Regions from separate parts of the Streptomyces sp. bgisy027 genome, predicted to be linked through region 2. Evidence: predicted binding sites of a transcription regulator. Region 2 holds the regulator's gene; each other region holds the start of a gene.
What was found. The regulator HspR, encoded in region 2, represses chaperone genes until heat shock. The targets are predictions, from matches to a motif close to TTGAGNNNNNNNNNCTCAA.
Positions count from the first base shown of each region.

Region 1 (9,889 bases), on a different contig from region 2:
GAAGGTCGGGCGGGGAGAACGACGTGGCGTTCTCCATCAGTTCGGCCAGCAGGTGCGAGAGGTCGTCGGCGGCGAACCCGGCGACGTGCGCGTGCGGCGGGAGCGCGGCGATACGGACGCGCTCGTACCGCTCGATCTCGCTGACCGCCGCGCGGACCACGTCGACCAGCGGGACCGGACCCGCGTGCTGCTGGACGTGCTCGGTGCCGGCCAGCACGAGGAGGTTCTCACTGTGCCGGCGCATGACCGTGGCGAAGTGGTCCAGCTTGAAGAGGGTGGCGAGCCGCTCGGGGTCCTGCTCGCGCTCCTCCAGCCCCTCGATGACGGCGAGCTGGCGCTCGACCAGGCCGAGGGTGCGCAGGGCCAGATTGACGAACGAGCCGCCGATGCTGTCCCGCAGCCGCTCCAGCTGGGCGGCGGACTCGCCGAGCTCGGCGCGCAGCCCCTCGCGGGCGTCGGCCATCTTCTGCCGCTGCCCGACCAGGTGCTTGCGGTCCGACTCCAGGGTGCCGATGCGCTCGTGCAGGGCGACGGCGTGCGCGTGCAGGGCGTTGACGGAGTTGACGACCTGCGCGAACTCGTCCTTGCGGCCGGTGAACTTGACGGGCTCCTCCGCCGCCGGGTCCTCGGCCCCCGCGAGCCGGGCCGAGCCGAGGCGCAGCACGGCGAGCGGCCGGGTGAGGCTGCGGGCCATGCCGGTGGCGACGCCGACGGCGAGCAGCATCAGCGCGCCGAGGATCGCGATCCGGATCTCCAGCGCGGTGACGTCGTCGTCGCGGAGCTCCTCCAGGGCCTTGGTGCGGCGGTCGTAGAGGGCGGACTCGGCGCCGCGCATCGAGTCGACGCGGGCGGAGAGGGCGGCCTCGGCCCGCTGGGTGTCGGTGGCGAGGTCCCGGCCGGAGAGCGTGGACTGGTCGGTGAGGGCGGAGAGATACCGCTCGGCGGTGTCGACCTCGGGGCCGGTGACCGTGGAGTCGTACGAGGTGCGCGCGCTCTTGGGAGCGGTGTCGCGGAAGTCGTCGAGGGCGGCGTCGGAGCGCAGCCGGGCCTGCTGGGCGGCGGCGCTGAGCGCGTCGCGCTGCTTGGCGTCGGCACCCGAGGAGGTCTCCCGGGTGGTGGCGATGCCGGTGAGCGGGTCGATGACGGTCTCGGTGGTGGTCGGCACGCTGAGCGCGGCCAGCAGCAGCCCGCGGGCGGCCGCGGCCTGCTGTACGGCGGAGTCCAGCTCGGCCAGCGCATGGGCGCCGGAGCCCGCGCGCGGCGGCATCTGCTCGGCCAGCCGCTCGGCGAGCCGGTGAAGTTCGGTGATGGCGGCCGAGTAGGCCTGGTGCGACTCCAGTGCGGTGCTCTTGCCGGTGAGCGAGGACCGGCGCAGGGCCGCGATGCCGTCGAGGTCCTCGCGCAGCGAGGCGGGGGTGTCGGTGTCGGCGCGCAGTTCCTCGACCTGCCGGTCGACACGGGCGCTGCGCTGCTCGCTGGGCGCCTTGGACTTGGGGCGGCCGGCGGCGATGTAGGCGGTGACCTCGTCACGCTCGTCGGCGAGGGAGTGCGCGAGCGTGAGCGCGTCCTCGGTCTGTTCGGCGAGGGTCACCAGTGCCTGGGAGTCGTGCAGTTGCCCCGAGGCGGCGACGATCGAGGGGACGCCGGCGCCGGCGATGGCGGCGGCGACGACCGCCACGGCGACGATCAGCCGGTTCCGTACGTGGGTCGGGCGCCCCTTGCCCGCGGGCGCGATGCCGGCGTCGGTGCCGGGAGCGGGCTGCGCGCCCCCCGCGGAGGCCGTCTGCTTGCCTGAGCGACGTGGCCGCATCTTCTGCACCGGTGCTCGCATTCCTGACTCGTGATACCCATGGGTCCGGATGACGCTCCGTCAATTTACGTCGACGGTACGTACACCCCTCCCCCAAGCTCTCGACTTGGCTCGAGCAGGGGATGTCCTCACCGGACCCCGACCCTCCCAGTGCCGGTGGGCGACGGCCGCGCATCACCTGCCCCGCCACTCGAAGGAGTGAACCCCGGAGGTGAGTTGGCGGGCAAGTTCCTCCGGCGCACTCACATGCCCTGTGCGGCAGGCCGGTTGGACGTCTGCGGCGGGCGATGGCAGGATTCGCCGCCACGCCTCCCCGCAGCACTGCATTCCACCGCAAATCAGGCGTCTGACCTGCGTCTGTGCACCCGTCCTGCGACTGCTGAGCCCCCTTCGCACACCTTGTGAAGGGCTCGTGCAGACTGACCGGATGCGAACTGAGCTTGTTTCGGAGCCCGGCGTTCCGGCCCGCCTCAACGAGGACTTCGCAAGTGTCGGCCTTCCCGCCTCGGGACAGGGCGGCGCACTGGTCGTCCTGGACGGAGTGACCCCGCCGCGGGGTGAGACGGGCTGTCTGCATTCCGTCCCCTGGTTCACCGCGCGGCTCGGCGGAGCCCTGACCGAACTGACCGTTTCACTCCCCGATGTTCCTCTCGCGGACGCCCTGGCCCGCGCCATCACGCGTACCGCCGAGGCACACTCGCAAACCTGTGACCTTTCTCACCCACGAACACCGCAGGCAACCGTGGTTCTGGCGCGCTGGTCGGCGGAGACGGTGGAGTACCTGGTCCTGTCGGACTCGGTCCTGCTGACGGAGTCCCCGGGCGGCGCGATCACGCCGTACCTGGACGACCGCCTGTCCCGCCTCCCGCGTGCCTCCCTCGCCACCGACGCCCTGATCGACGCTCATGTCCGCAACAAGGAGGGCGGCTTCTTCACGGCCGCGGCGGATCCGTCGGTCGCGGCGCGTGCGGTGACCGGGGTGCTGCCGCGGACCGACGTCCGCGCGCTGGCCGCACTCACGGACGGTGCGGCGAGGTGGGTGGAGAAGTTCCGGGAGGGGGACTGGGAGGACCTGTTCCGGTTCATCCGGAAGGAGGGGGCGCGGGCCCTGGTGGACCGGGTGCGGGCGCTGGAGGCGGCCGACGCGGAGGAGCGGACGTATCTGCGCCGGAGCAAGACGCACGACGACGCGACGGTCGTGTACGTCGAGTTCTGAGCCGCCCCTTGCTTCTCCCTTGCTTCTCCCCTGCCTCTCTCCGTCTCCTACTTCTCCGTCTCCTACTTCTCCATCCCCAGGTTGAGCTGGTTCAGCAGTCGGGCCAGCTCCGCCACTTCGCGGCGGTCCCAGTGCGAGAGCTGCTCGACGTAGCGGGCGCGCCGGGCGTCGCGGACCTTGGCGACCCGGCCGCGTCCCACCTCCGTGAGGTGCACCAGCCAGGCCCGCCCGTCGGCCGGGTCCGGCTCGCGGGCGACCAGGCCCAGGTCCTCCAGGGCGCGCAGCTGCCGGGACATGGTGGCCTTGCCGACGCCGATGTAGGCGGCGAGTTCGGTGGCCCGCTGGCGGCCGGCGTCGTCCAGACGGACCAACAGGCCGTACGCGGCGGACTCCAGATCGGGGTGCACCTCGCGGGCCATCTCGCCCTGCTTGGCCCGGGCGCGCCGGAACAGGACCGTCAACTCGCGTTCCAGGTCAAGGAATTCAGGCTGGTCCAGACCACCACCGGACATGCCGGAACCAACTCGCGGTCCGTCACCGTTTCCGTCTTCGTGCACGTCAGCCCCTGCCTCGATTTCCCGGTCCTGAAAGTTTCCGCCAACCGCCGTCATTGCCGCAGCTCCGTCAGTATTTCGCAGGCGTAGACCAACGGCAGCCTCCGGACCCCCTTCCACCTGCTCTTCTCGCTCCCTAGCTTCTCTGTCAGAAACGTGACTGGCATGCCCACGCCACACCCGTCCGGCGACGGTCGGTCACGGACTCGCGCGATTTCCCCACCGAGCGTCACCGAGCCTTCGGAGGCACGCTATGCACGTGCACAGACCCGAACCGCTCCGCCCCCGGCACACCCATGTCGCCGGGGCTCTGCTCGCAGCCGTCCTGACCCTGACCCTCCTCGTGCTGACCACCCGGCCCGCCTCCGCGTCGGCCGACGACACCCCGCCCCGCGGCTCCGCGCACATGGGCATGGGCGTCGCCGCCCACGACGGCGTGGACGGTGCCCTCGTCTCTGAGCTGGCCGCTCAGACCGAAGGCGTCGACGTCTCCAGCCATCAGGGCAACGTCGCCTGGTCGACCCTGTGGAACAGCGGGGTGAAGTGGGCCTACGTGAAGGCCACCGAGGGGACCTACTACACCAACCCCTATTTCGCCCAGCAGTACAACGGCTCCTACAACGTCGGAATGATCCGCGGCGCTTACCACTTCGCGACCCCGGACACCACCAATGGCGCAACCCAGGCCAACTATTTCGTCGACCACGGCGGTGGCTGGTCCCGCGACGGCAAGACCCTGCCGGGCGTCCTCGACATCGAGTGGAACCCGTACGGCGACGCCTGCTACGGCAAGACCACGTCCGCGATGGTCACGTGGATCCGCGACTTCCTGAACCGGTACAAGGCCCGCACCGGCCGCGACGCCGTCATCTACACGGCGACGAGCTGGTGGAAGCAGTGCACCGGCAACCACAGCGGCTTCGCCACCGCCAACCCGCTGTGGGTCGCCCGGTACGCCGCCGCGGTCGGGGAACTCCCGGCCGGCTGGAGCTACTACACGATGTGGCAGTACACGTCCTCCGGCCCGACCGTCGGCGACCACAACAGATTCAACGGAGCCCTCGACAGGGTCGTGGCGCTCGCCAACGGATAGGGCCTGGTGCGGAAGTGGCGTCGTCGCCCGGAGGGCGGTCGCACGGCGTTCGCTGCGTCCTCTCGATGTGCCGCCCGGAAGCCCTCGTACCGGGCGTAATCGGGCTTTCGGGCGGTGCGGCCGGAGGACGTGCCGGGCGTCGCGCGGCAGGCGCCACTTCCGCAACAGGCCCTACCCCCCCTGTCGCGGCGAAGGCCCGGGCCTCCCTCACGGGACCCGGGCCTTGCCTGTCCGGTCGCGTCCGTCACGCCGCGACCGGAACCTCAGGGGCGGCGCCGTCGGTGGCCGGCGCCAGGGCCAGCTCCAGGACCTGGCGGACGTCGGTCACGGCGTGGACGTCGAGCTTGTCCAGCACCTCGGCCGGGACGTCGTCCAGGTCGGGCTCGTTGCGCTTCGGGATCACGACCGTCGTGACACCCGCGCGGTGCGCCGCGAGCAGCTTCTGCTTCACACCGCCGATCGGGAGGACCCGGCCGGTCAGCGAGACCTCGCCCGTCATCGCCACGTCCGTACGGACCAGCCGGCCCGAGAGCAGCGACGCCAGTGCCGTCGTCATCGTGACGCCGGCGCTCGGACCGTCCTTCGGCACCGCGCCCGCCGGGAAGTGGATGTGCACGCCCCGGTCCTTGAGGTCGGCGACCGGCAGTTCGAGTTCGGCGCCGTGGGAGCGCAGGAAGGACAGGGCGATCTGTGCGCTCTCCTTCATCACGTCACCCAGCTGGCCGGTCAGGGTCAGTCCCGCCGCGCCCGTCTCCGGGTCGGCCAGCGACGCCTCCACGAACAGCACGTCACCGCCGGCGCCGGTGACCGCGAGACCGGTGGCCACGCCGGGCACCGCGGTGCGGCGCTCCGCCGGGTCCTGGGCGGACTCGGGCACGTGGTGCGGCCGGCCGATCAGCGCGCGCAGGTCGTCCTCGCCGATCGTGAACGGCAGCTTCCGGTCGCCCAGTTCGTGCTGGGCGGCCACCTTGCGCAGCAGTCGTGCGACGGAGCGCTCCAGGTTGCGGACGCCCGCCTCGCGCGTGTACTCGCCGGCGAGCCTGCGCAGGGCGTCGTCGCCGATGGCGACCTCGTCCTTGTCCAGGCCGGCCCGCTCCAGCTGGCGCGGGAGCAGGTGGTCACGGGCGATGACGATCTTCTCGTCCTCGGTGTAGCCGTCGAGACGGACCAGTTCCATCCGGTCCAGGAGCGCCTCGGGGATGGCCTCCATGACGTTCGCCGTCGCCAGGAACACCACGTCGCTCAGGTCGAGTTCGACCTCCAGGTAGTGGTCGCGGAAGGTGTGGTTCTGGGCCGGGTCCAGGACCTCCAGGAGAGCCGCCGCGGGATCGCCGCGGAAGTCGGAGCCCACCTTGTCGATCTCGTCGAGGAGGACCACCGGGTTCATCGAACCGGCCTCCTTGACGGCCCGGACGATCCGGCCGGGCAGCGCGCCGACGTACGTACGCCGGTGACCGCGGATCTCCGCCTCGTCCCGGACGCCGCCGAGGGCGACCCGGACGAACTTGCGCCCCATCGCGTGCGCGACGGACTCGCCGAGCGAGGTCTTGCCGACGCCGGGCGGGCCGACCAGCGCCAGCACGGCACCGCCGCGCCGGCCGCCGACGACACCCAGGCCGCGGTCGCTGCGGCGCTTGCGCACCGCGAGGTACTCGGTGATCCGCTCCTTCACGTCCTCCAGGCCGGCGTGCTCGGCGTCCAGTACGCCCTTGGCGCCCTGGATGTCGTAGGCGTCCTCGGTCCGTTCGTTCCACGGCAGCTCGAGGACGGTGTCCAGCCAGGTGCGGATCCAGGAGCCCTCGGGGGACTGGTCGCTGGACCGCTCCAGCTTGTCGACCTCCTTGAGCGCGGCCTCGCGGACGTTCTCCGGCAGGTCGGCGGCCTCCACGCGGGCGCGGTAGTCGTCGGACTCCTCGCCGTCCTGTTCGCCGTTCAGCTCGCGCAGTTCCTTGCGGACCGCTTCCAGCTGGCGGCGCAGCAGGAATTCGCGCTGCTGCTTGTCGACGCCTTCCTGGACGTCCTTGGCGATGGTCTCGGCGACGTCCTGCTCGGCGAGGTGGTCGCGCAGCTGCTGGGTGGCGAGCTTGAGGCGGGCGACCGGGTCGGTGGTCTCCAGCAGCTCGATCTTCTGCTCGGTGGTCAGGAACGGCGAGTAGCCGGAGTTGTCGGCGAGCTGGGAGACGTCGTCGATGGCCTGCACCCGGTCCACGACCTGCCAGGCGCCGCGCTTGCGCAGCCAGGCGGTGGCGAGGGCCTTGTACTCCTTCACCAGTTCGCCGACCTGTCCGGGCAGCCGCTCGGGCACGCTCTCGTCGATGCGCGTTCCCTCGACCCACAGGGCGGCACCCGGTCCGTTCGTCCCGGCGCCGATGCGCACCCTGCCGCGACCGCGGATCAGGGCGCCCGGGTCGCCGTCGGCCAGCCGGCCGACCTGTTCGACGGTTCCGAGCACACCGGTGCCCGGGTACGTCCCGTCGATGCGTGGCACCAGCAGCACCCGGGGCTTCCCGGGTGTGGAGCGGGCGGCGGCCTGGGCGGCCTCCACCGCGGCGCGTACATCGGCGTCGTTCAAGTCCAGAGGGACCACCATTCCGGGCAGCACCACCTCGTCGTCGAGCGGCAGCACGGGCAGGGTGAGCGAAGTGGACGTCGAAGCCATGATCTCCCCTTCGGCAGTCAAGTTGAGCTATGCCGACTCAATGCTTGGGGTGGCTCGAATGTTCCCCGGCCTCCGTTCGCTGTGAGCGATCAGCCGCACCACAGGCCGTGACCTCGGCTTTTGTACGTGAACGCCCGACGGGGCCCAGAGCTTTCCGGACCCCCGGACGGGTCAGCGCGCGTGCAGGATGCGGAAGGCTCAGCGCGCGGAGGCCACGTGCCGGCGCCGCACGAGCGGCCACAGCCCCACCCCGATGACCAGGGCGATCAGATGCCCCAAGAGGGTCAGCGGGTCGGCGAGGCCGAGCAGGTCGTGGACCGGCAGCGCGCCGAACAGCGCCATCACCGGCCACCGCAGCCACGGGCGGAGCAGCCATGGTGGAGGGCGTGGACCAGGGCGGGGTCGGCGTACGCGGTCAACCGCGAGGTCACCGTCAGGGCGACGGCGTAGGTGAAGGTGAGCAGGCGAAGGTGAAGGGTGTGCCGGTGGGGGTGGGGAGCAGGCGCCAGGGGCGGAGGGCGAGGGCTCGGGGCACGCGGAGCCACGACCGCACGTGCGCCCGCGCCGACCCCGGCCCCGACCAGGCCTGCGTCGGCCAGGACACGGCGGACGCACCCACGGGCATCCGCTGCCGCTCCGTCCCGTCCGGCAGCCCGGCCGCATCGGGAAGAACCGCGTCACCGGTACCGCCGACCACGTCGCGGGTACGGTCGGCCCCACCCGAAGGAGCCCGCCCCGGGGCCGGCCCCGTCGCATCCGCGGCCACGGCCCGTTCCACACTGAGGCGCTCCTTCCGTTTCCCCTCGGTCCACGCCTGAGGCGCTACCGCCGTTTCCCCTCGGCGTCGGCCCGCCTCGCCCCCATGTCTGTGACCCTCGCCACACGACAGCCGATTCTCGGCAACCTCTCAAGAAGCTCTCGCGTCGCTACAGGACGCGCACGCGCCAACGCACGCCCGGCGCCGCCGCAGCCGGCCTGCGTCAACCTGGAACACCCGCGGTACTCCCCGAGACAGAGCGGAGCCCCCTGTGCCGCCGCGGCCCGGGCTCGCCGTCCGCGGTATTCCCCTGGGGCGGCCCGAGTTGAGCTGCGAGGATGGCCGGATGCCCACTTCGTACGACATCCCGGAAGTCCTGGACCGCCGCGAGGGCCCGCACGGCGAGATCGTGCTGCGGCGGCACGGCGAGCTGCTCCAGATCATCGCGAACGGCTGCTTCCTGATGGACACCTCCGACGGACGTTCGGAGCGGCTCCTGGTCGACGCCGCGCTCATCGCGCTGGACGGACGGCCGGCGCCGCACCTGCTGATCGGCGGACTCGGCGTCGGCTTCTCGCTCGCACACGCCGCCGCTGATCCCCGCCCGGGACGGATCGCCGTCGTCGAGCGCGAGAGCGCGATTATCGGCTGGCATCTCGACGGACCCTTGGCGGACTTCTCCGCCGGTGCCGTCGCCGACCCGCGCACCGAGATTCTGGAAACGGATCTCGTGGGGTACGTACATGAGACTTCCGACACGTATGACGCACTGTGTCTCGACATCGACAACGGCCCCGCATGGACTGTCACCGAGGGCAACGAGAGTCTCTACTCACGGGACGGACTCGCCGCCTGCGCACGGGTGTTGAGGCCGGGAGGGGTACTCGCGGTATGGTCCGCACAGCCCTCTCCGGAATTCGAAGAAACCTTGCGTAATGCCGGATTCCAACAGGTGCGTACCGAAGAGATCCCCGTTGCCCGGGGCGTTCCGGACGTCGTGCACCTTGCCGTACGACCTGGATAGCCGAGGCGCGGTGACTCCCCGTACTCTGCTTCCCTGACGCGGATCATTCAAGCGTCAATCGCAAGCATGAGCAGGCATAGCCAGTCAGCGGGATCACCCCACGGATTCCGGAAAGCAACTTTGGGGCGGGCGATGGAGCAGACACACACCTCCCACAACGGCACGGCGGCGACCCCGGGCGCGCAGCGCCGGGTCCTCGTGGTCGAGGACGATCCGACCATCGTGGACGCCATCGCGGCCCGCCTGCGTGCCGAGGGATTCCTCGTGCAGACGGCCGGGGACGGTCCGGCGGCGGTCGACACGGCCGAGGCATGGCAGCCCGACCTGCTGATCCTCGACATCATGCTGCCCGGCTTCGACGGCCTGGAGGTCTGCCGTCGGGTACAGGCCCAGCGGCCGGTCCCGGTGATGATGCTGACCGCGCGCGACGACGAGACCGACATGCTGGTCGGGCTCGGCGTGGGCGCCGACGACTACATGACCAAGCCGTTCTCGATGCGGGAGCTGGCGGCACGCGTGCACGTGCTGCTGCGCCGCGTCGAGCGGGCCGCGCTGGCCGCCACCACCCCCCGGTCGGGCATCCTGCGGCTCGGCGAGCTGGAGATCGACCACGCGCAGCGGCGGGTGCGCGTGCGCAGTGAGGACGTCCACCTCACGCCGACCGAGTTCGACCTGCTGGTGTGCCTGGCGAACACGCCGCGCGCGGTCCTCTCGCGCGAGCAGCTGCTCGCCGAGGTCTGGGACTGGGCGGACGCCTCCGGCACCCGGACGGTGGA
Region 1 is NZ_JBYIVZ010000003.1:157,580-167,468, forward strand. Features, by position in the region: gene AC3ETA_RS04445 (sensor histidine kinase) at 1-1,831, opposite strand, end outside; gene AC3ETA_RS04450 (protein phosphatase 2C domain-containing protein) at 2,238-3,026, shown strand; gene AC3ETA_RS04455 (MarR family winged helix-turn-helix transcriptional regulator) at 3,089-3,583, opposite strand; gene AC3ETA_RS04460 (lysozyme) at 3,834-4,673, shown strand; gene lon (endopeptidase La) at 4,918-7,332, opposite strand; gene AC3ETA_RS04470 (hypothetical protein) at 7,531-7,674, opposite strand; gene AC3ETA_RS04475 (spermidine synthase family protein) at 8,436-9,113, shown strand; gene AC3ETA_RS04480 (response regulator transcription factor) at 9,246-9,889, shown strand, end outside.
Region 1: a site for HspR is predicted at 7,355-7,373, ahead of lon (endopeptidase La). Genes of this name have one in related genera too.

Region 2 (9,889 bases):
CGTTCTCCATGCCGAGCTCCTGGAACAGGGGCTCGTTGCCGAGGCGGCGGGCGGAGTCGCCGGTGCACTTCTCGTCGCCGCCCATGATCGCGAACTTCACGCCCGCGATGTGCAGCAGCTCGGCGAAGGCCTTGGTGGTCTTCTTGGCCCGGTCCTCCAGGGCGCCGGCGCAGCCGACCCAGTACAGGTACTCGACCTCGGTGAGGTCCTCGATGTCCCGGCCGACGACCGGGACATCGAACTCGACCTCCTTGAGCCACTCCAGGCGCTGCTTCTTCGCCAGGCCCCAGGGGTTGCCCTTCTTCTCCAGGTTCTTGAGCATCGTGCCCGCCTCGGACGGGAACGCGCTCTCGATCATCACCTGGTAGCGGCGCATGTCGACGATGTGGTCGATGTGCTCGATGTCCACCGGGCACTGCTCGACGCAGGCGCCGCAGGTGGTGCAGGACCACAGGACGTCCGGGTCGATGACGCCGTTCTCTTCGGCGGTGCCGATCAGCGGACGCTCGGCCTCCGCGAGGGCGGCCGCGGGGACGTCCTTCAGCTGCTCCTCGGAGGCCTTCTCCTCGCCCTCCATCGTCTTGCCGCCGCCGGCCAGCAGGTAGGGCGCCTTGGCGTGCGCGTGGTCGCGCAGCGACATGATCAGCAGCTTGGGAGAGAGGGGCTTGCCCGTGTTCCAGGCGGGGCACTGCGACTGGCAGCGGCCGCACTCGGTGCAGGTGGAGAAGTCCAGCAGGCCCTTCCAGGAGAACTGCTCGACCTGGGAGACACCGAAGACGTCGTCGTCACCGGGGTCGGTGAAGTCGATCGGCTTGCCGCCGGAGGTCATCGGCAGCAGGGCGCCGAGGGCGGTGGAGCCGTCCGCGTTGCGCTTGAACCAGATGTTCGGGAAGCCCAGGAAGCGGTGCCAGGCCACACCCATGTCGGTCTTCAGCGAGACCACGATCATCCAGATGAACGAGGCCGCGATCTTCAGGGCGGCGAAGAAGTACGTGAGGTGCTGGAGCGTGGAGACGTCCATGCCCTCCAGCCAGTGCACCACCGGGTACGAGATGAAGAACGAGGCCTCGTAGCCGTCCACGTGGTGCTGGGCGCCCTCCAGCGCGTGCAGCATGAAGATGCAGACACCGACGATGAGGATGATCGTCTCGACGAAGTAGGCCTGGCCGGTGTTCGAGCCCGCGAAGCGGGACTTGCGGCCCGCCCTGCCCGGCCGGGACAGCTGCCGGATGACGACCAGCGTCGCGATGCCGACCACCGTCATGGTGCCGATGAACTCGACGTAGATGTTGTACGGCGCCCAGTCGCCGATGACCGGCAGGATCCAGTCGGCCTTGAAGAGCTGGCCGAAGGCGTTGACGATCGTCAGCAGCAGTGTGTAGAAGCCGATCGCGACGAACCAGTGCGCGATGCCGACGATGCCCCAGCGGTTCATCCGGGTGTGCCCCAGGAACTCCTTCACCAGGGTGACGGTGCGCTGGTAGGGGTCGTTGGTCCGGGATCCTGCGGGCACGGGCTGACCGAGCCGCATGAAGGTGAAGATCTGGAGGAGGGCGCGGCCGAACAGTGCCACGCCGACCACGATCAGGACCAGCGACACGATGATCGCGGCGAGTTGCATTTCGGGGCTCCTCGGGCCTGCGAGGCGACATTACTAAGCGGTAACTTATGCAGTCCTCTGAGACTACCCGCATCCTCGGTCGCACTGTAGCCAGGCGCGGGGTGATCTGAATCGCTGAGGCTTGCCTTAAGTGCGCATCAGGGTTCTCTTCCGAACGAATCGTGTTATTCATCCCGAAATGGTATATACGCCACTAATCTAAGCCCGTGCTTTACGGGATCGCCGCCGCCACCACCGCCCTCGTCGTGACCGCCCTCCTCGCGATGCTGCTCCGCCTGCCCGCCCTGCGCTTCGGCATCGTCGACCGCCGGCGGCAGCGGCCGCTGCCGCTGCTGGGCGGGGTCGCCGTCGCGCTCGTGACCTGCCTGGTCGCCGCCGCCGGCGAGTGGACCCGGTTCGCTCCGCTGGGCTCCGAGATCGGACGCCTGCTGATCGCCGCGGGCGCCGTGGCCTGCCTCGGGCTGGTCGCCGACGTGCGGCGGGTCAAGGCGCGCTTCCTCGTCGGCGGTACGGCCGTGGCGGCGGCCTGCGTGGTGCCGTACGGCGACACGGGCATCCTGCTCGGGCTGGTCGCCGTCGGCTGGATCGTCCTCGTCGCCGTCGGCTTCAAGGCGCTGGACCACGCGGACGCCCTGGTCGGCACCGTCGGGGTGCTCACCGCCTTCGGTGTCGGCATCTGCGCGGCGGCCGAGGTGATGGACGAACTCGCCGTGCTGCTCAGTGTGCTGGCCGCCGCCCTGACCGGGTTCCTCATGCACAACTGGCACCCCGCGCGGATCGGCCTCGGGGCCACCGGCTCCCTGTTCGTCGGGTTCGTGCTCGCGTCCTCGGCCGTGATGACGCGCGCCGGGCTCGATCCGGTGTCGAGCGCGGGCGTGCTGTACTCGCTCACCGCCCTGGCCACCGCCGACGTCGTACTGGTGGCACTGTCGCGCCGACTGGCCGGACGCCCGCTGCTGCGCCGCGGACCCGACCATCTGGCCCACCGGCTGCGCCGGATCGGGCTCACTCCGCAGGGCGTGACCGTACTGCTGGGTGTCGCGGCCTTCTGCGGGGTACTCGTCGGCGTCCTCGTGCACCTGGGATGGATGGCGCGCTCCGGGGCGCTGTGGGTGGCGGTGGTCGCGCTGATCGCCGTCTTCGCGCTGCTGCACATCAAGACCTACGGACCTCGGCGTCAACCGAGAGTTCCGGTGCAGGACTCCGCGCGAGTCTCGGACCGTGTGGCGTCCTCGCAGGTCGGAGCCCAGTTGCGTGTAAGGAACGGATAAGAGTTGAGTGGGGTCGACTCAGCTCTGTTGACCCATATCGAGCCGTCGTGCACACTTGAGTCCGTTCCACTCAAGTCAGCTGGAGGAATCAACCATGGCACGTGCGGTCGGCATCGACCTGGGCACGACTAACTCCGTCGTCAGCGTTCTGGAGGGCGGCGAGCCCACCGTCATCACCAACGCCGAGGGTGCCAGGACCACGCCGTCCGTCGTCGCCTTCGCGAAGAACGGCGAGGTGCTGGTCGGCGAGGTCGCCAAGCGCCAGGCGGTGACCAACGTGGACCGGACCATCCGTTCGGTGAAGCGTCACATGGGCACCGACTGGAAGATCGAGCTGGACGGGAAGCCGTTCAACCCGCAGCAGATCTCGGCGTTCATCCTCCAGAAGCTGAAGCGTGACGCCGAGGCCTACCTGGGCGAGAAGGTCACGGACGCGGTCATCACCGTCCCGGCCTACTTCAACGACTCCGAGCGCCAGGCGACGAAGGAGGCCGGCGAGATCGCGGGCCTGAACGTCCTGCGCATCGTCAACGAGCCGACGGCCGCCGCGCTGGCCTACGGCCTCGACAAGGACGACCAGACGATCCTCGTCTTCGACCTCGGTGGCGGCACCTTCGACGTGTCCCTCCTGGAGATCGGCGACGGCGTCGTCGAGGTGAAGGCCACCAACGGTGACAACCACCTCGGTGGTGACGACTGGGACCAGCGCATCGTCGACTACCTGGTCAAGCAGTTCCAGGCCGGTCACGGCGTGGACCTCAGCAAGGACAAGATGGCCCTCCAGCGCCTGCGTGAGGCCGCCGAGAAGGCCAAGATCGAGCTGTCCTCGTCCACCGAGACCTCGATCAACCTGCCCTACATCACCGCCTCCGCCGAGGGCCCCCTGCACCTCGACGAGAAGCTGACCCGCGCGCAGTTCCAGCAGCTGACCGCGGACCTCCTGGAGCGCTGCAAGACCCCGTTCTTCAACGTCATGAAGGACGCCGGCGTCTCCATCGACGAGATCGACCACGTCGTCCTCGTCGGTGGCTCCACCCGTATGCCCGCCGTCGCCGAGCAGGTGCGCGAGCTGACCGGCGGCAAGGACGCCAACAAGGGCGTCAACCCGGACGAGGTCGTCGCCATCGGCGCCGCCCTGCAGGCCGGTGTCCTCAAGGGTGAGGTCAAGGACGTCCTGCTCCTCGACGTGACCCCGCTGTCCCTCGGCATCGAGACCAAGGGCGGCATCATGACCAAGCTCATCGAGCGGAACACGACGATCCCGACCAAGCGGTCCGAGATCTTCACCACCGCCGAGGACAACCAGCCCTCCGTGCAGATCCAGGTCTACCAGGGCGAGCGAGAGATCGCGGCGTACAACAAGAAGCTCGGGATGTTCGAGCTGACCGGTCTGCCGCCGGCCCCGCGCGGTGTCCCGCAGATCGAGGTCGCCTTCGACATCGACGCCAACGGCATCATGCACGTGACCGCGAAGGACCTCGGCACGGGCAAGGAGCAGAAGATGACCGTCACCGGTGGCTCCTCGCTGCCGAAGGACGAGGTCAACCGGATGCGCGAAGAGGCCGAGAAGTACGCGGAGGAGGACCACGCCCGCCGCGAGGCCGCCGAGTCCCGCAACCAGGGCGAGCAGCTCGTCTACCAGACGGAGAAGTTCCTCAAGGACAACGAGGACAAGGTCCCAGGCGAGGTCAGGACCGAGGTCGAGGCCGCCGTCGAGGAGCTGAAGACCGCCCTCAAGGGCGAGGACACCGCCGAGATCCGCACCGCCACCGAGAAGGTCGCCGCGGTCTCCCAGAAGGTGGGCCAGGCCATGTACGCCGACGCCCAGGCCGGTCAGGCCGCGGGCGGCCCCGAGGGTGCCGCCGGCGGCAAGGCCGACGACGACGTCGTGGACGCCGAGATCGTCGACGACGAGCGCAAGGACGGTGTCGCGTAATGACGGAGGAGACCCCGGGCTTCGAGGAGAAGCCCGACGTCCCCTCCGGCGCGACCCCTGACGACGCCGAGCCGAAGGCCGCAGCCTCGCCGAACAGCGAGGGGGCGGCCCCGGCCGGGGACGGAGCAGCAGACGCCGGTCTGGTGGCCCAGCTGGACCAGGTCCGTACGGCGCTCGGCGAGCGCACGATGGACCTCCAGCGGCTCCAGGCCGAGTACCAGAACTACCGCCGCCGCGTGGAGCGCGACCGGATCACGGTCAAGGAGATCGCCGTCGCGAGCCTCCTGACCGAGCTCCTGCCCGTGCTCGACGACATCGGCCGCGCACGGGAACACGGCGAGCTCGTCGGCGGGTTCAAGTCCGTCGCGGAGTCGCTGGAGACCGTCGCGGCGAAGATGGGTCTGCAGCAGTTCGGCAAGGAGGGCGAGCCCTTCGACCCGACGATCCACGAGGCGCTGATGCACTCCTACGCGCCGGACGTCACCGAGACGACCTGCGTCGCGATCCTCCAGCCGGGGTATCGCATCGGCGAGCGCACCATCCGCCCCGCGCGGGTGGCCGTGGCCGAGCCCCAGCCGGGCGCGCAGACCGTCAAGGAGGAGTCTGCCGCCGAGGCGGCCGACGACAAGGAGAGCGGTGGCCCGGACGAGGGCTGACGTTTCAGACGCGACGGGAAAGGAGGGACGTCGGGGATGAGCACCAAGGACTTCATCGAGAAGGACTACTACAAGGTCCTCGGCGTCCCCAAGGACGCCACCGAGGCCGAGATCAAGAAGGCGTACCGGAAGCTCGCCCGCGAGAACCACCCGGACGCCAACAAGGGCAACGCCAAGGCGGAGGAGCGTTTCAAGGAGATCTCCGAGGCGAACGACGTCCTCGGCGACCCCAAGAAGCGCAAGGAGTACGACGAGGCACGCGCCCTGTTCGGCAACGGCGGCTTCCGCCCGGGGCCGGGCGGCGCGGGCGGCGGTTCCTTCAACTTCGACCTGGGCGACCTCTTCGGAGGCAACGCCCAGGGCGGGGGCCAGCAAGGAGCCGGCGGCTTCGGCGGCGGACTCGGTGACGTCTTCGGGGGCCTGTTCAACCGCGGCGGTGCGGGCACCACCCGTACCCAGCCCCGGCGCGGCCAGGACATCGACACCGAGGTCAGTCTCAGCTTCACCGAGGCGATCGAGGGTGCGACGGTCCCGCTGCGGATGTCCTCGCAGTCGCCGTGCAAGGCGTGCGCGGGCACCGGCGACAAGAACGGCACGCCCAGGGTGTGCCCGACCTGCGTCGGCACCGGCCAGGTGGCACGGGGTTCGGGCGGCGGCTTCTCGCTGACCGACCCCTGCCCGGACTGCAAGGGGCGCGGCCTGATCGCCGAGCACCCGTGCATGGAGTGCAAGGGCAGCGGCCGGGCGAAGTCGTCGAGGACCATGCAGGTCCGCATCCCCGCCGGGGTGTCGGACGGCCAGCGCATCCGGCTGCGCGGCAAGGGCGCGCCGGGAGAGCGCGGCGGCCCGGCCGGCGATCTGTACGTCACCGTGCACGTCGACGCCCACCCGGTGTTCGGCCGCAAGGAGGACAACCTGACGGTGACCGTCCCCGTGACCTTCACGGAGGCGGCCCTCGGCGGCGAGGTCAGGGTTCCCACCCTGGGCGGACCGCCGGTCACCCTGAAGCTGCCGCCCGGCACGCCCAACGGCCGCACCATGCGGGCGCGGGGCAAGGGCGCGGTCCGCAAGGACGGCACCCGCGGAGACCTCCTGGTCACCGTCGAGGTGAGTGTCCCCAAGGACCTGACGGGGAAGGCTCGTGACGCGCTTGAGGCGTATCGCGAGGCCACCGCGGGCGAGGACCCGCGGGCGGAGCTGTTCCAGGCCGCGAAGGGAGCATGACGGAGATGGACGGTCGTCGACGCGGTGACAATTTCCGCGGTCCTTATGAACTGACCGAGGAGACCCCGGTCTACGTCATCTCGGTGGCGGCCCAGCTCTCCGGCCTGCACCCGCAGACACTGCGCCAGTACGACCGTCTGGGCCTGGTGTCCCCGGACCGCACCGCCGGCCGCGGCCGCCGCTACTCGGCCCGCGACATCGAACTGCTCCGCCAGGTGCAGGCGTTGTCGCAGGACGAGGGCATCAACCTGGCCGGCATCAAGCGCATCATCGAACTGGAGAACCAGGTCGCCGCGCTCCAGTCCCGGGTGGCGGAACTCCAGTCCGCCCTGGAGGGCGCGGCGGCGGCGATGCAGCAGCGCGAGGCGGCGGTACACGCGTCGTACCGCCGCGACCTGGTGCCGTACCAGGAAGTGCAGCAGACCAGCGCACTCGTGGTGTGGCGCCCGAAGAAGCCGAAGGACTAGGCGGACGCGCACGGACAGGGGCCCGGAGGATTCTCCGGGCCCTTTCGTGCGCCGTCGGGGCCTGCCGTCGGCCACCGGCCGTCGGCGACCGTCGCAGAGCTCCAGTGAGGCGCTCTGCGTGCTCTGGCGGCCGTAGGCGTCCACGGCGTACACCTCGGCGACGCAGGGGCCGTCGAGAGCAGGGTGCCCGCGGCGGTCGTGCGTCTGGCTGAGTTCATTCGATCCTCTGGTCGAGTGCGGGGCAGCGGCGGGCGCTGCCCTCATCAGGACCCGTGAGGAATGGGGTTGGTTGTACGGATCTTGGTCGCGTGCTCGATCAGGGTTTGGTGACGGGGTTGTAAGGGGTGTCTGGAGGCGTTCCGCTCCGTCTTCACATGATCAGCGGAGCGTGGTGTTGCGCACTCGTTAAGTGATTCCGCTTGACGCTGGGGGCCGTCGGCGCGTTGGCTTTTCAGTCATCTGGGCGCGTTGGCGCGCCCGTGTCCCGATGGCACCAGAAGTGAGCTTCTCTATGCGTCCCTTGCGCCCCCTGCGCCGCACCGCCACCGCCGTGGCCGCCGCGTCCACGATGACCCTCTCGCTGGCCGCGTGCGGGGCACTGGGCGTCACCGGGGACAGCAGTGAGGCGAGTCCGACCAAGGGCGACGACATCACCGTCGGGCTGTTGCTGCCGGAGACGGCGAACACGCGCTACGACAAGTTCGACTACCCCATCATCAAGAACAAGGTCGAGGAGCTGACCGACAAGCAGGGCAGGGTCGTCTACCTCAACGCGGACGCGGACGCCTCGAAGCAGGCGAGCCAGCTCCAGAAGATGATCGACGACCGCGTCGACGTGATCCTGCTGGACGCCGTCGACTCGCACGCCATCGCCGACGGGGTGAAGAAGGCCAAGGACGCCGGCATCCCGGTCATCGCCTACGACCGCCTGGCCGAGGGCCCGATCGACGCGTACGTCTCCTTCGACAACGAACTCGTCGGTGAGGTCCAGGGCCGCACGCTCCTGGAGGCGATGAACCCGGTCGACTCCTCCGACAAGATCGTCATGATGAACGGCTCGCCCACCGACCCGAACGCGGGGCAGTTCAAGGCGGGCGCGATGTCCGAGCTCAAGGGCGTGGTGGACATAGCCAAGACGTACGACACCAAGGACTGGAAGCCGGAGAACGCCCAGGCCAACATGGCCGAGGCGATCAAGGCCGTCGGCGTCAACAACATCAAGGGCGTCTACTCCGCCAACGACGGCATGGCCGGCGGCATCATCAAGGCCCTCCAGGCGGCCGGCGTCACCGAGCTGCCGCCGATCACCGGCCAGGACGCCGAACTGGACGCCGTGCAGCGCATCGTGAGCGGCGAGCAGTTCATGAGCGTGTACAAGTCGTACCCGCAGGAGGCCGAGAGCGCCGCCGAGATGGCCGTGGCCAAGGTCCAGGGCCACGACATCCAGTTCGACTCGCTCACCCAGGACCAGGTCGACAGCCCGACCGACAAGGACATCCCGGCGCTGCTGGTCCCCGTGGTCGCCCTGACCGGGAAGAACATCAAGGAGACCGTCGTCGCCGACGGGATCTACACGGTGGACGACATCTGCACCTCCGAGTACAAGGCGGACTGCAGCTCGCTCAAACTGAGGTAACACCTTTCTCCGCGCCAAGTGCCGCCGGGGCGCTGCCCCGGCGGCACTTGGCTGTCCGCGCACCGTCCGCCGGCCGGGCCGTACCGGTCGCCCGCGCGTTGACGTCGTATGCGATTTCTTGTTCGCGAACTCCCCGGGGACGCCCCGGCCCTCGGCGTGCCCGCCAAAGGCCGGAAATGCACCCCCAGCTTGTTGCAAGTCGACGTGCGGAGGCCCGTGGATAACGGGGCGAACCGGTATCTTACGGCGGCCGTCCCGGCAGAAGCCGTGTTGCGGAGCACGGCCGGTCCGCGCATAGTTGCGCTGCGGAAGCGCGAGCGAAACCGCGGGGCCGACAGGGCCGAGCACGGTGGGTCCGCCGACCGGGCCCCGCCCTGCCGGTGCGTCCCGGCAGGGGTGTCGACACCGCGCTCCGGAGGTGAGCGAGCCGGCGACAGAGGCAGGAACCGGGGGTGGATGGGCGATGGCCGGGCACGGGGCGCAGGAGCATCCACACGGTGCCGACCGGCTGTGCGAGGCCGGGGACCGGGTGTACTCCCGGGCCGTACGACGCGGCCGTGTGCCGCGCCAGGACGCGGATCCGGTGCCCTGCCTGCTGGAGTTGGCGCTGCTGCACCCCGACCCCGACGACATGGACTGGCTGGTGCCGACCTCGCCGCAGGAGGTCATGACGCGGCTGCTGCGCGGGGTCTACGACGAGGTCAGCGCGAGCCAGCGGCGGATGGGCTCGGCGGTCGCGGCCTTCGAGTGGTACGCCGCGCTCGGCCCCCAGCCGTCACCGGTGTCCGGCACCGACACCGCCATGCCGGCATCGGCCATCCGGGTCCTGGAGGGCGACTCGCGCATCCAGGGCGCACTGGACGAGGCGACGCAGGCGTGCACGACCGAGGTGCTGACCGTGCAGCCCGGTGGCATCCGGCCCGAGCACGAGCTGACGGAGGGCCTGCACCGGGCGATGGCGCTGCGCGGGCGGGGCGTGCGGATGCGCGACCTGTACACGCATGTGGCCCGGCACGGCCAGGGCCTGCTCAACTACCTGGAGCTGATGGGCGACTCGGTGGAGGCCCGCACGCTGGAC
Region 2 is NZ_JBYIVZ010000019.1:156,962-166,850, forward strand. Features, by position in the region: gene AC3ETA_RS21370 ((Fe-S)-binding protein) at 1-1,621, opposite strand, end outside; gene AC3ETA_RS21375 (MraY family glycosyltransferase) at 1,828-2,892, shown strand; gene dnaK (molecular chaperone DnaK) at 2,987-4,828, shown strand; gene grpE (nucleotide exchange factor GrpE) at 4,828-5,484, shown strand; gene dnaJ (molecular chaperone DnaJ) at 5,521-6,708, shown strand; gene AC3ETA_RS21395 (heat shock protein transcriptional repressor HspR) at 6,714-7,175, shown strand; gene AC3ETA_RS21400 (sugar ABC transporter substrate-binding protein) at 7,687-8,811, shown strand; gene AC3ETA_RS21405 (helix-turn-helix transcriptional regulator) at 9,275-9,889, shown strand, end outside.

Region 3 (9,889 bases), on a different contig from region 2:
CGCCGTCCTGCACCTCGGCTTCGGCCACGTCCCCTCCAGGAAGGGCACGCCCGTGCAGCCCGACCGCGCCGACCTCGCCGCACGGTGCGTCGCCGTCAACCGCTTCCTGCTCACCTTCCCCGTCGGCAAGGCCCCGGACCACCTGCCGCTGACCTACCCGGCCGGCGACGAGGAGCAGCTCGCCGCGCCCTGGCGGCGCGACGGCGTCCCCGCCGTGTACGAGGGCTGCGGCACGGCCGGTCCGGAGCCCGACCAGCTGCTCATGGAGTGGACGGGCTGGTTCGGGTCCCCTCCGGACCATCAACTGGCCTTCGCCACCGCGCTCACCCGCACCGTCTCCACCGCGATGGACATGGCGGGCGGGCGCCGTGACTCCATGCTCGGCGAGCCCGTCAAGAAGCGGCCCTGGCAGTGGGCGCTGGAGTGGTTCATCACCTCCTACCCGCTGCTCGGCGGCATCGCGGCCGGCATCAAGCTGATCGCCGACGCCGAACTCGCCCGCGCCCACGGCATCGCCGTCGCCGCCGTCAACGCGGAGGCCGGCGAGATCTACATCAACCCGCTGCGCCAGTTCGAGCCCGAGGAATGGCGGTTCATCCTCGCCCACGAGATGCTGCACGCCGCCCTGCGCCACGGCGACCGCTGCGGCACCCGCGACCCCTACCTGTTCAACGTCGCCTGCGACTACGTCATCAACGGCTGGCTGCGCGAGATGCAGGTCGGGGAGATGCCCCAAGGGCTGCTGTACGACCAGGAGATGACGGGCCTGTCGGCCGAGGAGGTCTACGACCGGATCGCCGGCGACCTGCGCCGGATGCGCCGTCTGGCCACCCTGCGCGGCAAAGGCGTCGGCGACGTCCTCGGCGCCCCGCTCGGCGCACCCGGCGACTACGTCGACCTCGACGAGTTCTACCGCCGGGGCCTGTGCCAGGGCCTGGACCTGCACCAGCAGCACGAGCGCGGCTTCCTGCCCGGCGGCCTGGTCCAGGAGATCCGGGCGCTCAGCCATCCGCCGCTGCCCTGGGACGCCCGACTCGCCCGCTGGTTCGACGAGTTCGTGCCCCGCCCGGAACCCGTGCGGACGTACGCGCGGCCCTCGCGCCGCCAGGCCTCCACACCCGAAATCCCGCGCGCCGGCCGCTACTTCCCGCCCGAGGAGATCGCCCGCTGCACCTTCGGCGTGGTCCTGGACACCTCCGGGTCCATGAGCGCCGGCCTGCTCGGCAAGGCGCTCGGCGCGATCGCCTCGTACGCCGAGGCGCGGGACGTACCGGCGGCACGCGTGGTGTTCTGCGACGCGGGGCCGTACGACGCCGGATATGTGCCGGTCACCGACATCGCCGGACGGGTGCGGGTGCGCGGCCGCGGCGGCACGGTTCTGCAGTCCGGCGTCGATCTGCTGCTGCGCGCCGACGACTTCCCGCCCGGCGCACCGGTCCTGGTCATCACGGACGGCTGGTGCGACGTGCTGCGGGTGCGCCGTGAGCACGCGTACCTGATTCCCCCGGGCCGTCGCCTGCCGTTCACCCCACGTGGGCCGGTCTTCCGGGTGAGTTGAGCCGGAGTGTGATCGGATGGGGGCCACGGACCCCGGAAACGGGCCCCCATGCGAAAGGAAGAATCGTGGCTACCACGCGCTCCGCACACACCGTCTGGGAAGGCAACCTGCTCGAGGGCAACGGTGTCGTCAACTTCGACTCGTCCGGCGCCATCGCCGCGCAGCCGGTCACGTGGGCCTCGCGCTCCCAGGACGCGAACGGCAAGACCAGCCCCGAGGAGCTCATCGCCGCCGCGCACTCCAGCTGCTTCTCCATGGCGCTGTCGCACGCCCTGCACGGCGCCGGCACGCCCCCCACCAAGCTTGTCACGTCGGCCGATGTGAACTTCCAGCCGGGTGAGGGCATCACCGGGATCCACCTCACCGTGGAGGGGACGGTTCCCGGTATCGACAACGACACGTTCGTCGCGGCCGCGGAGGACGCCAAGAAGAACTGCCCGGTCAGCCAGGCGCTGACGGGGACGACGATCACGCTGTCGGCGAAGTTGGCGTAGCGCCGACGGGGAGCGGCGGTAGGTCGTTCTTCGTCCGCTGCGCCGTCGTGGCTTGTCGCGCAGTTCCCCCGCACCCCCTGGGGGGCGGCCCTCCGGGCCTGCCCCCCGACCCCTGAGCGCCCGCTCAGCCGCCGTTTGGTACCCGCCCCCCGGGTCACTCGCCCCATTGACAAGAGCCCACTCAAGTTTTGTGCTGGAGTTCAAGGGGTGCCCTGGCGGAAGGGGACAGTGATGGCACGCGCGGTCGGGATCGATCTCGGGACCACGAACTCGGTGGTCGCCGTTCTGGAGGGCGGCGAGCCCACTGTCGTCGCCAATGCGGAGGGGGCCAGGACCACACCGTCGGTCGTCGCCTTCGCCAAGAACGGCGAGGTGCTCGTGGGGGAGGTGGCCAAGCGGCAGGCGGTGACGAACGTGGACCGCACCGCGCGCTCCGTGAAGCGGTACATGGGCGACGGGAGCTGGCGTTTTCCCGACCGGGGCGACATCGACGGCACCCGCTACCGGGCCCAGGAGCTGTCGGCCCGGGTGCTCCAGAAGCTGAAGCGGGACGCCGAGTCCTATCTCGGTGAGGACGTCACCGACGCGGTGATCACCGTCCCCGCCTACTTCGACGACGCCCAGCGGCAGGCCACCAAGGAAGCCGGGGAGATCGCGGGCCTGAAGGTCCTCAGGATCATCAACGAGCCCACGGCCGCCGCCCTCGCCTACGGCCTGGACCGCGGCGAGGAACAGACGGTGCTGGTCTTCGACCTCGGCGGCGGCACCTTCGACGTCTCGCTGCTGGAGATCGGCGACGGCGTCATCGAGGTCAAGGCCACCAACGGCGACACGCACCTCGGCGGCGACGACTGGGACCAGCGGATCGTCGAGTACCTGGTCAAGAAGTTCAAGGGGCAGAACGGCATCGACCTCGGCAACGACAGGATGGCGGTCCAGCGGCTGCGCGAAGGCGCCGAGAAAGCCAAGATCGAGCTGTCCAGCTCCTCCGAGACCACGATCAACCTGCCCTACATCACCGCCTCCGCCGAGGGCCCCCTCCACCTCGACGAGAAGCTGACCCGCGCCCAGTTCCAGGAGCTCACCGCCGACCTCCTCGACCGCTGCAAGACCCCCTTCCACCAGGCCGTCAAGGACGCCGGCATCAAGCTCTCCGCGGTCGACCACGTCATCCTCGTCGGCGGCTCCACGCGGATGCCCGCCGTCACCGACCTCGTGAAGGAACTCACCGGCAAGGACCCGCACAAGGGCGTCAACCCCGACGAGGTCGTGGCCGTCGGCGCGGCCCTCCAGGCCGGCGTCATCCGCGGCGACGTCAAGGACGTCCTCCTGCTCGACGTCACCCCGCTGTCCCTCGGCATCGAGACCAAGGGCGGCATCATGACCAAGCTCATCGAACGCAACACCACGATCCCGACCCGGCGTTCGGAGATCTTCACCACCGCCGCCGACAACCAGCCCTCCGTCGGCATCCAGGTCTACCAGGGCGAACGCGAGATCGCCTCGTACAACAAGAAGCTCGGCGTCTTCGACCTCACCGGCCTGCCGCCCGCCCCGCGCGGGGTGCCGCAGATCGAGGTCGCCTTCGACATCGACGCCAACGGGATCATGCACGTCTCGGCGAAGGACCTCGCGACGGGCCGCGAGCAGAAGATGACCGTGACGGGCGGCTCGGCGCTGCCGAAGGACGACATCGACCGGATGATGCGGGAGGCCGAGCAGTACGCCGAGGAGGACCACAAGCGCCGCGAGGCCGCCGAGACCCGCAACCAGGGCGAGCAGCTCGTCTACCAGACGGAGAAGTTCCTGCGCGAGAACGAGGACAAGGTCCCGGCGGACACCCGGGCGGAGGTCGCTTCGGCGATCAAGGAGCTGAAGGAGCAACTGGAGCAGAACGCCGAGACGAACGTCCTGCGCACCGGCATCGAGAAGCTCGCCGCCGTCAGCCAGAAGATGGGCCAGGCGATGTACGCCCAGTCCCAGCAGGCCCCCTCCGACAGCTCGGCCGACGCCGACGCCGGCACCGCCACCGGCGCCGAGCAGAGCGCCGAGCAGGACGACGACGTGGTCGACGCGGAGATCGTCGACGACGACAAGGAACAGCGGGACCGGAAGGGCGGAGCGGCCTAGGAACCCGCCTTCTCCCAGCCGCGCCGCTCCGGCCGCGGCCCCAGCTGCTCGGGGTCGCGGCTGCGGTAGACCAGGTACGGCCGGAACAGGTACTGCACCGGCGCACTGAACATGTGCACCAGCCGCGTGTACGGCACCAGCGCGATCAGCGCCATGCCGACCACCGCGTGGATCCGGTACAGCACCGGCACGCCCGCCATCCGGTCCAGGTCGGGCTGGAGGGTGAACAGGCTGCGGGCCCAGGGGGCGATGGACTGCCGGTAGTCGTAGCCGTCGCCGGAGACATGGGTGAGCTTGGCGGCCATGCCGAGCACGATCGCGCCGAGCAGGACGACGTACATCAGCTTGTCGTTGGCCGTCGTCGCCCGGAACACCGGCACGTTCGTGCGGCGCCGGTAGATCAGCAGCACGATCCCGGCGACGGTCAGGGCGCCGGCCGCGGTACCGCCGTAGAGGGAGAACAGGTGGTGGGTGTGCTCGCTCACGCCGGGCGAGTCCGTCCAGGACGCCGGGACGAACAGGCCCACCAGATGGCCGACCAGCACGAACAGGATGCCGTAGTGGAAGGCGGGCGAGGCGATGTTCAGCAGCCTCGACTCATGGACCTGGGAGGAGCGGGTGGTCCAGCCGAAGCGGTCGTAGCGGTGCCGCCAGACCAGGCCGGCGACCAGCAGGGCGAAGGTGACGTAGGGCAGGACGCCCCACAGCAGCGTGGTCATGGTCGCACCCCCGTGCGTTCGGTCGGCAGTGTGGCGCACACCGCGTCCAGGACGGACGCGTACGGTGTGCCGGAGTCGGTGAGCCGGGAGCGGAGCTGCTCCAGGCACTCGCGGTGCTCCAGCAGCAGACCGGTGTCGCCGGTGCGGGCCGCGAACTCCAGTACCGCGGGCAGGAAGTCGGGCAGTTCCTCGCCAGTGAGCTCCAGGCCGTGAGTGCGGTAGACCTCCTTGAAGCGCAGCAGCGACATGCCGCGCCGCCGGGTGTCCCCGTCGAGCCACCAGGTCAGATAGAGGCTGTGCCGGTTGTCGAAGTCGAAGACCTGGACGTAGTGCGCGGCCAGTTCGTCCGGCGGGGTGAGGGCGGCGTGGTCGGTGAACTCCCGCAGCTGCGGGGCGGCTTCGCGCAGCAGCGGCAGGCGCGCGCGGAAGTCGTCGTCCGGATAGGTCAGACAGAGTGCGGCCGCCTGGTACAGCACCTCGAAGGACGGCATCACGCCTCCTCGGTGTTGGTCGTGCGGGTGGGTCCGGCGGCGTCGGCCGCGTCGTCGGAGGTCTGCCGCCCGCGCAGGGTGTGGAAGTTCTCGACCGACACCAGCGGCAGCAGCCTGCGGCCGCCGGAGTCCTGGCCGAAGGGGCCGTCCCCGCCCATCCCGGGCCCGCCCTCGTAGTCGAGGCTGCACCCCCTGGGCAGCGCCGACTCCTCCAGGCGCCGGGCGTCCGCGACCGCCGCCGTGGGAATGACGTACCGGTCCTCGTACTTGGCGACCGCCAGCAGCCGGTACATGTCCTCGATCTCCCCGGCCGCCATCCCCACGGCGGCCGGCACCGAGGGATCCGGTTCGTCGCCGAGGTTGATCGCCCGCATGTGGGAGCGCATCGCGGCGAGCCTCTCCAGCGAGGAGCGGACCGGACCGATGGCGCCGGCCGTGAACATCTCCGCCAGGTACTCCAGCGGGATGCGCAGCGTGTCGATCGCGCCGAACAGGTTCCCGGCGTCCTCCCCGTCGTGCCCGGTCTCCGACAGCGCGTCCACCACCGGCGACAGCGGCGGGATGTACCAGACCATCGGCATCGTGCGGTACTCCGGATGCAGTGGCAGCGCCACCCGGTACTTGGCGATCAGCGCGTACGCGGGCGAGCGACGGGCCGCCTCCAGCCAGTCGTAGGGGATCCCCGCCTCCTCGCACGCCCGCCGCACCTCGCGGTCCTCGGGGTCGAGGAAGACGCCCAACTGTGCCTCGTACAGGTCCCGTTCACGCGGAACGGAGGCCGCGGCCGTCACCCTGTCCGCGTCGTACAGCACCACCCCGAGGTAGCGCAGCCGGCCCACGCACGTCTCCGAGCAGACCGTCGGCAGGCCGACCTCGACGCGCGGATAGCACATCGTGCACTTCTCCGCCTTGCCGGTGGCGTGGTTGAAGTACACCTTCTTGTACGGGCATCCGGTCACGCACATCCGCCAGCCCCGGCACCGGTCCTGGTCGACGAGGACGATGCCGTCCTCCGCCCGCTTGTACATCGCCCCCGACGGGCATGACGCCACACAGGACGGGTTCAGGCAGTGCTCGCAGATGCGCGGCAGATAGAACATGAAGCTCTGCTCGAACTCGAACCGCACCTTCTCCGAAGCCTGTGAGCGCGTGCGCTCCACCATCGGGTCGAGGTCGCCGTAGGCGGGGGCGCCGGCGAGGTTGTCGTCCCAGTTCGACGACCACTCGATCTTCATCGGCTTGCCGTCGAGTCGGGAGATGGGCCGGGCCACCGGGTAGTCGTCGCCGAGGGGAGCGTCGGTGAGGTTCTTGTAGTCGTAGGTCCAGGGCTCGTAGTAGTCCTTGATCTCCGGGAGTTCGGGGTGGGAGAAGATCCCGGCGAGCTTGCGCAGCCGGCCGCCCGCCTTCAGCTTCAGCGCGCCGCGCCGGTTCAGCTCCCAGCCGCCGCGCCAGACCTCCTGGTCCTCGTAGCGGCGCGGATAGCCCTGGCCGGGGCGGGTCTCGACGTTGTTGAACCAGACGTACTCCATGCCACGGCGGTTGGTCCACGCCTGCTTGCAGGTGACCGAGCAGGTGTGACAGCCGATGCACTTGTCGAGGTTCATCACCATGGCGATCTGGGCCATCGGACGCATCAGTACTCGACCTCCTGGCTGCGACGGCGGATCACCGTGACCTCGTCGCGCTGGTTGCCCGTCGGGCCCAGGTAGTTGAACGCCCAGGACAGCTGGGCGTAGCCGCCGACGAGATGGGACGGCTTGAGGATCAGGCGGGTGAGTGAGTTGTGGATGCCGCCCCGTCGGCCGGTGGCCTCCGTCTTCGGGACGGCGACCGTGCGTTCCTGCGCGTGGTGCATGTAGACGGTGCCCTGCGGGATCCGGTGCGAGACGACGGCCCGCGCGACGACCACGCCGTTGCGGTTGACCGCCTCGATCCAGTCGTTGTCGGCGACGTCGATCGCGTCCGCGTCCCGCGGGGACATCCAGATGTTCTGCCCGCCCCGCGAGAGCGCCAGCATGAACAGGTTGTCCTGGTACTCGGAGTGGATGGACCACTTGTTGTGCGGGGTGAGGAAGCGGACCGTCACCTCCCGCTGTCCGTCCGGGCCGAGTCGCGGTTCGCCGAACAGCTTGTTCATGTCCAGCGGCGGCCGGTACACGGGCAGTGCCTCGCCGAGCTCGTGGATCCAGTCGTGGTCGAGGAAGAAGTGCTGGCGGCCGGTGAGGGTGTGCCACGGCTTGAGGTGCTCGGTGTTCAGCGTGAACGCGGTGTAGCGCCGCCCGCCCGACTCGCTGCCCGACCACTCCGGCGAGGTGATCACGGGCACCGGCGCGGCCTGGGCGTCCGCGTACGTGGTCCGCCTGCCCTCGTGCCCGGCCGCCAGGTGCGCCATGTCCTGCCCGGTCCGTTCCTCAAGGGTGCGGAAGCCCTGCGTGGCGAGGCGGCCGTTGGTGGTGCCGGACAGGGCGAGGATGGTGTTCGCCGCCTTCACGGCCGTGTCGAGCAGGGGGCGCCCGTCACCGGTCGCGCCGTTCAGCAGCCGCAGGTCCTCGACCTCCTCGTCCGGGCGGAGCGTGATGCCCTTGGCGGGCAGGCCGAGTCGCTCCGCCAGCGGGCCCAGCGAGGCGAACCTGGCGCCGATCGCGGTGTAGTCCCGCTCCACGACCGTCAGGTTCGGCATGGTCCTGCCGGGCACCGGATCGCACTCCCCGCGCCGCCAGTCCAGGGCCACCCCGCCCGGCTGCGCGATCTCACCCGGGGTGTCGTGCTGGAGCGGGGTCGCCACCAGGTCCTTGCGTACGCCCAGATGGTCGACGGCCAGCTCGCTCAGCCGCTCCGCGAGCGCCTTGAACGCCTCGAAGTCGGTGCGCGCCTGCCACGGCGGATCCACGGCCGGGGTGAAGGAGTGCACGTAGGGGTGCATGTCCGTGCTGGACAGGTCGTGCTTCTCGTACCAGGTGGCGGCGGGCAGGACGACGTCCGACAGCAGCGTCGACGACGTCTGCCGGAAGTCCAGCGACAGCAGCAGGTCGAGCTTGCCCTCGGGTGCCTCGTCGTGCCAGGTCACCTCCTTCGGCCGGACGTCCTCGGGGGCCTCCTCGGCCCGGAGCGACGACTGCGTGCCCAGCAGGTGCCGGGTGAAGTACTCCGCGCCCTTCGCCGAGGAGCCGAGCAGATTGGCCCGCCACAGCGTCACGATCCGCGGCCAGTTCTCCGGCGCGTCCGGGTCCTCGCAGGCGAACTTCAGGGTGCCCGCGCGCAGTTCCGCCACCACCCGCGACACGGCGTCGCCGAACACCTCGCCCAGCTCCAGCGGATTGCGGTCGAAGGTCGGATACGACGGCATCCAGCCCACGCGCGCCGACAGCGCCAGACAGTCCGCGCCCGTCATCCCGCGCAAGCGCCCCGCGCCCAGCGGCGAGGCGAGCGCATCGGCCGTGAACCGGTCGTAGCGCCACTGGTCGGTGTTGAGGAACCAGTACGCCGTGCCGATCATCTGCCGCGGCGGCCGCGACCAGTCCGACGCGGCCGCGAGCGTCGCCCAGCCGGTCGCCGGACGGCACTTCTCCTGGCCCACGTAGTGCGCCCAGCCGCCGCCGTTGCGGCCCTGGCAGCCGGTGAGCTGGAGCAGGGCGAGGAAGGCGCGGTAGATCGTCTCGGAGTGGAACCAGTGGTTGGTGCCCGCGCCCATGAGGATCATGCAGCGGCCCTCGGACCGCTCGGCCGTCCGCGCGAACTCCCGTGCGATCCGCACGCACTTGCGCGCCGGGACGGACGTGTGCGCCTCCTGCCAGGCAGGGGTGCCGGGGGAGTCGGCGTCGTCGTACGACGCGGGCCAGCGGCCCGGCAGCCCCGGCCGTGCCACCCCGTACTGGGCGAGCAGCAGATCGAAGACCGTCGTCACCAGCGGGCCGTCCGCACCGCCGAGCTTCGTCACCGGGACGCCCCGGCGTATGACGTCCCCGCGGCCCTGCCCGTGCGGCCCGCCCTCGGTGTCGAAGCGCGGCAGCAGCACCTCGACGCCCGCGGACACCTTGCTGCCGTACAGGCTCAACCTCGGCTGCACATCGCCCAGTTCGAGGTTCCAGCGGCCCTTGCCCGACTCGGTCCAGCGGAAGCCCAGGGAGCCGTTCGGGGCGACCGCGCGACCCGACACCTCGTCCAGCACGACCGTCTTCCACCCGGCGCCCTCGTCCTCCTGCCCCAGGTCCGAGGCCCGCAGGAACTTCGCGGGGACGTAGGCAGCGTCGCGTTCCTCCAGGGTGACCAGGAAGGGCAGGTCGGTGAACTTGCGTACGTAGTCCGCGAAGAACGGCGTCTTGCGGTCGACGAAGAACTCCTTGAGCACGACGTGCCCCATGGCGAAGGCCAGCGCGCCGTCGGTGCCGGGGTGCGGGTGCAGCCACTCGTCGGCGAACTTGGCGTTGTCGGCGTAGTCGGGCGCGACCACCACGACCTTCTGGCCGCGGTAGCGGGCCTCCGCCATCCAGTGCGCGT
Region 3 is NZ_JBYIVZ010000006.1:63,374-73,262, reverse strand. Features, by position in the region: gene AC3ETA_RS08235 (vWA domain-containing protein) at 1-1,558, shown strand, start outside; gene AC3ETA_RS08230 (OsmC family protein) at 1,624-2,052, shown strand; gene dnaK (molecular chaperone DnaK) at 2,284-4,182, shown strand; gene narI (respiratory nitrate reductase subunit gamma) at 4,179-4,901, opposite strand; gene narJ (nitrate reductase molybdenum cofactor assembly chaperone) at 4,898-5,392, opposite strand; gene narH (nitrate reductase subunit beta) at 5,392-7,026, opposite strand; gene AC3ETA_RS08205 (nitrate reductase subunit alpha) at 7,026-9,889, opposite strand, start outside.
Region 3: a site for HspR is predicted at 2,219-2,237, ahead of dnaK (molecular chaperone DnaK). Genes of this name have one in related genera too.